Regions from separate parts of the Exiguobacterium sp. s145 genome, predicted to be linked through region 3. Evidence: riboswitches for the same ligand, from Rfam matches in the RefSeq annotation. Region 3 holds a riboswitch; each other region holds the start of a gene.
The links. Region 3 has a riboswitch for S-adenosylmethionine ahead of KNQ07_RS14340 (methionine ABC transporter ATP-binding protein). Riboswitches for the same ligand answer to the same signal wherever they lie in the genome.

Region 1: it holds a riboswitch for S-adenosylmethionine, as region 3 does, so the genes downstream of both, KNQ07_RS06110 (alpha/beta hydrolase) here and KNQ07_RS14340 (methionine ABC transporter ATP-binding protein) in region 3, are expected to answer to the same signal.
Region 2: it holds a riboswitch for S-adenosylmethionine, as region 3 does, so the genes downstream of both, msrA (peptide-methionine (S)-S-oxide reductase MsrA) here and KNQ07_RS14340 (methionine ABC transporter ATP-binding protein) in region 3, are expected to answer to the same signal.

What each region holds. Positions count from the first base shown of each region.
Region 1 is NZ_JACSMV010000004.1:64,611-66,875, forward strand. It holds gene KNQ07_RS06105 (methionine ABC transporter ATP-binding protein) at 1-268, opposite strand, end outside; SAM riboswitch class I at 355-458, opposite strand; SAM riboswitch class I at 708-811, shown strand; gene KNQ07_RS06110 (alpha/beta hydrolase) at 874-1,632, shown strand; gene KNQ07_RS06115 (thymidine kinase) at 1,696-2,265, opposite strand, start outside.
Region 2 is NZ_JACSMV010000010.1:12,480-14,744, reverse strand. It holds gene KNQ07_RS09275 (DMT family transporter) at 1-219, shown strand, start outside; gene KNQ07_RS09270 (DMT family transporter) at 240-719, shown strand; gene msrA (peptide-methionine (S)-S-oxide reductase MsrA) at 810-1,340, opposite strand; SAM riboswitch class I at 1,445-1,548, opposite strand; gene KNQ07_RS09260 (M20 metallopeptidase family protein) at 1,620-2,265, opposite strand, start outside.
Region 3 is NZ_JACSMV010000025.1:3,422-5,686, reverse strand. It holds gene KNQ07_RS14345 (aminotransferase class I/II-fold pyridoxal phosphate-dependent enzyme) at 1-833, shown strand, start outside; SAM riboswitch class I at 896-999, shown strand; gene KNQ07_RS14340 (methionine ABC transporter ATP-binding protein) at 1,083-2,096, shown strand; gene KNQ07_RS14335 (methionine ABC transporter permease) at 2,086-2,265, shown strand, end outside.

The DNA of each region.
Region 1 (2,265 bases), on a different contig from region 3:
GCTGAAAAATCATCCCGATGTGTTGCTTCGCCTCCCGTAACTGCTTCGCCGACAGTGTCGTCAAATCTTGTCCATCGACCGTCACACTGCCGGATGTCGGCCGTTCGAGCAGGTTGACGCAACGTAATAAGGAGCTTTTCCCGGCTCCACTGAAACCGATGACGCCGAAGATTTCGCCTTTTCGGATTTCGAGATCCACGCCATTCAGCGCAGCAATCGATTGATCATTTGTTTCATAGATTTTTTTTACATTTTTGAATGTAATCACCACTTTTTCCCCCTTCAAAATACAAAAAAGGTCTCTTCTTAAGAAACAAGAAGAGACCTGGATCCGCACAATGGCAGAATCCACTCGACTCATCTCTCAGACAATTGTCTGATGGAATTGGCACAGTGCTCATAATGAGTCTGTTGCCGAGGTTTCGTAGGGCCAGTCCCTCCACCTCTCTGGATAAGTGTTGCGGTATGAAATTCATATGTGTATTGTTGCCGGTTGAACTTATGTCGTAAAACTAATTTTTACACTACAGAAAGATCTTTTAAAGGTCAACCATATTTTCAAAAATAAACCATATGACCCATATCGATCAGCAACCCGGGACAGGACGGATTCCCGAAAGCTCTTCGACGCCGTATAAAGAGAGTTTGACAATCCCTTTCCGTCAATGCTATCATCTTCTCAATGATTAATCCGACAATTCCTATACGATATATCAAGAGTGGACGAGAGACCTGGCTCTAGGACTCCACGGCAACCTGCCGATCGGCAAGGTGCTCCGACCAGCAAAGCAATTGCTTTGGATGATACACACGAGAAACTCGTTTGCGTCCAAAGCCAAACGGGTTTTTATTTTTGAAATGGAGGACGAGATGATGAGTATGGTTTATCCTGTTATACCGGGTGCCGAAGCCTTTTCCTTAGGACGCGGATCCGTCGGCATTTTGCTCTGTCATGGTTTTAATGCAACGCCGCAAAGTGTTCGGGCTGTAGGAGAACAGTTCGCAGCACACGGTTTTTCCGTCCATGCGCCACGCCTGCACGGGCATGGGACGGATCTGCGAGAATTCGAAGCGGCGACGGCCGATGACTGGAAGCAGAGCGTCCGGGACGGCTTTGAACAATTGGCGGGACGATGCGAATCCGTCTTCATCGTCGGCCAATCGATGGGCGCGACACTTGCCCTGTCACTTGCCGCTGAAGGACTCCCGGTCGCAGGAATCATCACCATCAATGCCGCCTTGTCCGTCCCTGCCTACGAAGCCTTGTCGTTCACCGATTGTCCGGTCTATCTTCCGGAAAGTGTCCCTGATATCAAACAGTCGGCTTTTGAAATCATCTATGATCTTGTCCCCGCCGTCTGCGCTTCGGAACTGTTACGATTGATTGAGGAGACGCGACCACACCTCGCGACGATTCAAATTCCGACGCTTATTTTATATTCTGCCGAGGATCATGTCGTCCCACCGATCTGTTCGGATTATTTGTACCGGACGATTGGTGCAGCAGATAAGCGCAGTTACTGTCTGCTTGACTCCTACCACGTCGCAACGCTTGACCACGACCAAAAAACGATTGTCCGCGAAACGCTGCAGTTCGTCGAACAGTTCAGCCACTTGACACAGACCGGCTGAACCCCAAAAAAGCGAACGATTCTTCGGCCTGACTGCCGGGAATCGTTCGCTTTTTTGTATTGCTTAATTATGTTGTTGCTTTTTCCATTCCTGCAACGGTTGTGGTTTCCCCGGTACTTGGTGGCAATGGCGGCAACGTGGTTCATAGGACTCAGACGCCCCGACCAGAATGATCGGATCATTGTAGTTGGCCGGTTTTCCGTCAATCAATCGTTGGGTCCGCGATGCCGGATCGCCGCACGACAGACAAATCGCCTGTAATTTCGTCACGAATTCTGCGCGTGCCAATAATTCAGGCATCTTGCCGAATGGTTCTGCCCGAAAATCTTGATCGAGGCCTGCACAAATGACGCGTTTGCCATCTTGAGCCAGTGCTTCGATGACGGCGACAATCTCATCGTCAAAAAATTGAACTTCGTCAATTGCGACGATTTGCGTCTCTTCCGCCACTGCTGCATAGACATCACGGCTCGTCGCCATCGGAATCGCGATGACCGAATTGCCGACGTGCGACACGACGTGTTCCTCATGATACCGGTCATCGATTGCCGGCTTGAACACTTGAACCGGTAACTTTCCATACTGTGCCCGTCTGACACGACGGATCAGTTCTTCCGACTTGCCGGAAAACAT
Region 2 (2,265 bases), on a different contig from region 3:
GGATTGCTTGGTGTCCTGGTCGTCGTGACGGAACTAACGTCGATTCAATTGCTCGGGATGACATGGGCAATGTCGCTGTTACTTGTCGCCCAGATTTTGTGTGCCTTTGTGATTGATTTGAACGGCTGGTTTGGAGTCATTAAAAAAAGCAGTAATACCGGGCAGTGGGTCGGTGTCGGCTTGATGTTGACCGGCGTCTTGATTTTTTCATTTGCCTGAATGGAATAGGAGGGATTAGAATGGGACTCGGAATGTTTTGTGCCATCGTCGCAGGAATGATGATCAGTTTACAGACCGTTTTAAATGCACGGATGAGTCATGCCTTCGGTGCTTGGGCGACGACGACATTAGTCTTTTTTGTCGGACTGCTCGGGTCGTTGCTCGCATTGATCTTCTTTCGGGGTGGAACGCTTGCGGGGCTGGCCGAAGTCGAACCGCTTTATCTGTTTGGCGGTTTCGTTGGTGTCGGGGTTGTCTTTTGTGTCATGCGGGGAATTCAGTTGCTCGGACCGTCGATTGCGATTTCCGTCGTCCTGATTTCGCAACTCAGTTTTGCGCTCTGTGTCGACGTCTTTGGCTGGTTCGGTTTACCGAAAGTCGAGTTGTCGTTCGGTCAAATCATCGGTCTGGCCGTCATGCTCAGCGGCATCTTTGTCCTGAAACGGTATCAGGTCGCAGAGGATACAGAAGAAGTGGAAGATGTTAAAGTCATTTCCTGAAGAAAAAAAGATATAAAAAAAGAGATCATTTCTTTCACGCCACTTCTACTGGTAAAGTGCGTGAAAGGGTGATCTCTTTTTGAAGCTGAATCAGACAGTGACTTCTTCTTTCCAGGCGACATCGATAAAGGCATCGCGACCGGATGCTTTCCGGTCTTTTTTGTAGTGCGTCGGATTTTTTTTGTGGAAGTCCTGATGGTATTCTTCCGCCGGATAGAAGGCGTGTGCCGGTTCGATCCGGGTGACGATTGGTTGTTTAAAACGGTTTGTCGCCGCTAAGGCGTCACGCGAAGCAATTGCTGCAAGGCGTTGTTCTTCCGTATGATAAAAAATCGCCGGAGCATACTGTGTCCCGCGGTCCTGGAATTGTCCGCCGGCATCGGTCGGATCCGTTTGCGGCCAGTACAGTTCGAGTAACCGTTCGTATGAGAACAGCGCCGGGTCAAATGTAATTTCGACGACTTCGGAATGTCCGGTCGTTCCGGTTTTGACTTGCTCGTATGTCGGATTGTCGACATGTCCTCCTGTATAGCCGGATACGATACTGTGAATCCCCGGCAGTTCCTCAAATGGTGTCACCATGCACCAGAAACATCCTCCTGCAAATGTTGCTTTTTCCATGTCATCTCTCCCTTTCCCTTGGCTTCTTGAGCCTTAATCCTGTCATGTCTGACAGTGAGAAAACGAAAACGACTCCTTTGCTTGGTTGCAAAAGGAGTCGCCGCTTTTTATCAACCAAAGCTTTCGCTTTGCTGGTCGTAGCACCTTGCTGTACGCAGGTTGCTGGGACGTCATCGATCCAGATCTCTCGGTCCACTCTTGATAAGTGTTATATGAAGTTGATGTAAGTTCGTTATCATTGGGATGATAATACCATTCATAAAAGTGGAAAGTCAATCCTTATGTTTGCAGGGCACGAAGAACGGTCGCTCCTAACGTTTTCGCTCCAATCAGTAGAGCCCGCTCATCGATTTCATATTTCGGATGGTGTTGCGGATAAATCGTCCGCCCATCCGTTTTTGCAGAGCCCGTGAAGAAATAACTGCCCGGTACTTTTTCGAGGTAATAGGCAAAGTCATCCGCTGCCATCATCGGTTTCATCTCGCGAACCTGTGCTTCCGGTAAAAAACCGGCGGCTTCCTGGACGAGCTGTGTTTCATCCGGATGATTCCAAAGCGACGGATAACCGGTCGTGAAATCGATCGAATAATCAGCGCCGACTCCGGTGCAGGTCGTCCGGGCGACGAGGTCCACCTGTTGACGTAACTGGTGCCGGAGTTGTTCATTGAACGTCCGGATTTCTCCGACGATCCGGGCTTCACCGGTGACGATGTTCGGAGCCGTTCCGGCGTGGAACGAACCGATCGCAACGATAGCCGGCTCAAACGGATCAACCCGCCGGCTGACGAGATGCTGGAGATTGCAGACAAGCTGGGCACCGGCGACGAGCGCATCCTGTGTCCGGTGCGGGGCCTGGGCATGACCGCCTTGACCATGAACAACGATTTCAAATTCATCGATCGCACATAACGTATGACCGCTGTGA
Region 3 (2,265 bases):
GTGAAGGTGTCATTGTTCCTGATCCCGGATACCCGGATTACTTATCCGGCGCCGCCCTTGCCGGAGCTTACCCGATCACATTGCCGCTCCTTGCGGAAAATGCCTTTTTACCTGACTACACGTTACTTGATACGACAGATGTCGAACGGGCCCGGATGTTGTTCCTCAACTACCCGAGCAATCCGACCGGGGCGACGGCAACAGCGGAAGCCTTCGAGCAAACGGTTTCCTTCGCTGATGCGAACGACATTTGCGTCGTCCACGACCTCGCCTACGGCGGAATCAGCTTCGACGGTCCGACCCGCAGTTTCCTCCAGACGGAAGGCGCAAAAGACGTCGGAATCGAACTGTTTTCATTATCGAAACGTTTTAACATGTCCGGTTTCCGAATCGCCTTCGCCATCGGGAATCCGTCCGTCATCGCAAGTATCGAGACGTACCAGGAACACTTATACGTCAGTGCTTTCACACCGATTCAACAGGCAGCAACCGTCGCTCTTTCAAGCGATCAGACGTGTGTCCGCGAACTGAGCGCTCTGTATGAAGCCCGGCGTGATGCCTTGTTCGGAAAGTTACAGGAAATCGGTTGGGACGGACCGATCCCGGGCGGTTCGTTCTTCGTCTGGTTGCCGGTCCCGTCCGGCTACACGTCCCAAAGCTTTACCGATCACCTGCTCGACGAAGCGCATGTCGCCGTCACACCGGGACATTTCTTCGGCGAATACGGGGAAGGTTACGTCCGGATCAGTCTGATTGCCGACGCCGAACGATTGGTCGAAGCGGCAGAACGGATTGGTCAATTGAATCTGTTTCGTCAGACCGTTGCGGAATAATTCTGAAAAAACGTTTGACAAATGGGAATGATTTCCGTTACAGTAAGTCCCAACAGCATATCTACTTATCGAGAGCGACCGAGGGATTAGGCCCAACGACGTCCGGCAACCACCTTTAAGGAACGGTGCCACATCCTACAGAATGTTTCATTCTGAGAGATAAGTTACGAAATCTTACACTTCGTCGCTTTTTTCTGGTTGCTCTTAACTGGAAAAAAGCGATTTTTTTGTATAGGGAGGAAACGACAGATGATTGAATTTAAAGGGATCACCAAACGGTTCGTTCGTGACCGGACACCAATCTTTGCATTACGCGACGTCAATTTAACGATTCAACAAGGTGAAATCTTTGGCATCATCGGTGAATCCGGTGCCGGAAAAAGCACCCTGCTCCGTCTGATCAATGGACTGGAGACACCGACACAAGGAACGGTTAAAGTATCGGGTATCAATCTGTCGGATCTCTCAAAAGGCAGCTTACGCGAACTGCGATTGAACATCGGGATGATTTTTCAACACTTTCAACTGATTCAATCCCGGAATGTCGCCGACAATATCGCCTTCGCTTTAAAGGCTGCCGGCGTCAAACGGACTGACTTCCCACAACGGATTAAAGAGCTCGTCTCCCTAGTAGGGCTTGAAGGCTTCGAGACGAATTTCCCGAGTCAGCTCAGCGGCGGTCAAAAGCAACGGGTCGGGATTGCCCGTGCCCTTGCGAATAATCCGAGCGTCCTGTTATGTGACGAAGCCACGTCCGCTCTTGATCCGGTCACGACGCTGCAAATTCTCGAACTGCTGAAAGACTTGAATGAACGGCTTGGCCTGACGATCATTCTCATTACCCATGAAATCGATGTCGTCAAACAGATTTGTCACCGGGTTGCCGTCATGGCGCAAGGTGAAGTCGTTGAAGTCGCCCGTACATACGACCTGTTCAGTCAGCCGGCACATGATGTCACGAAACATTATGTCGATACGGCACTCCAGATCGAGTTACCGGAACGGATCTTGCGAACGACACCGGGAAAAATTATCCGCCTGCAATTCACAGGTGAAAAGACCGGTGAAAGTACGTTATCGGAAGCAATTAAACAGTTTGATATTTCCGTCAGCATCCTCCACGGTAAGGTCGACTATATCCAGAACGTCGCTTTCGGAGTGCTGATTGTCAGTTTGACCGGTCCGACCCTTCACGTGAACCGTTCCTTGACGTGGCTCGAAGAACAACTTCACACGCTTGAGGTGATCCAGGATGTGGCTTGAACGCATTGAAATCATGTTACCGGAGCTTGCGAAAGCGTTAGGTGAGACCGCCTTAATGGTCGGAATTTCACTGGGCTTTGCTCTCATCGTCGGCATTCCACTCGGGATTTTGTTGTTCATCACGGACCGCGGATTGTTTTTCCAGAACGTCTTCGTTCGCAGCATCTTG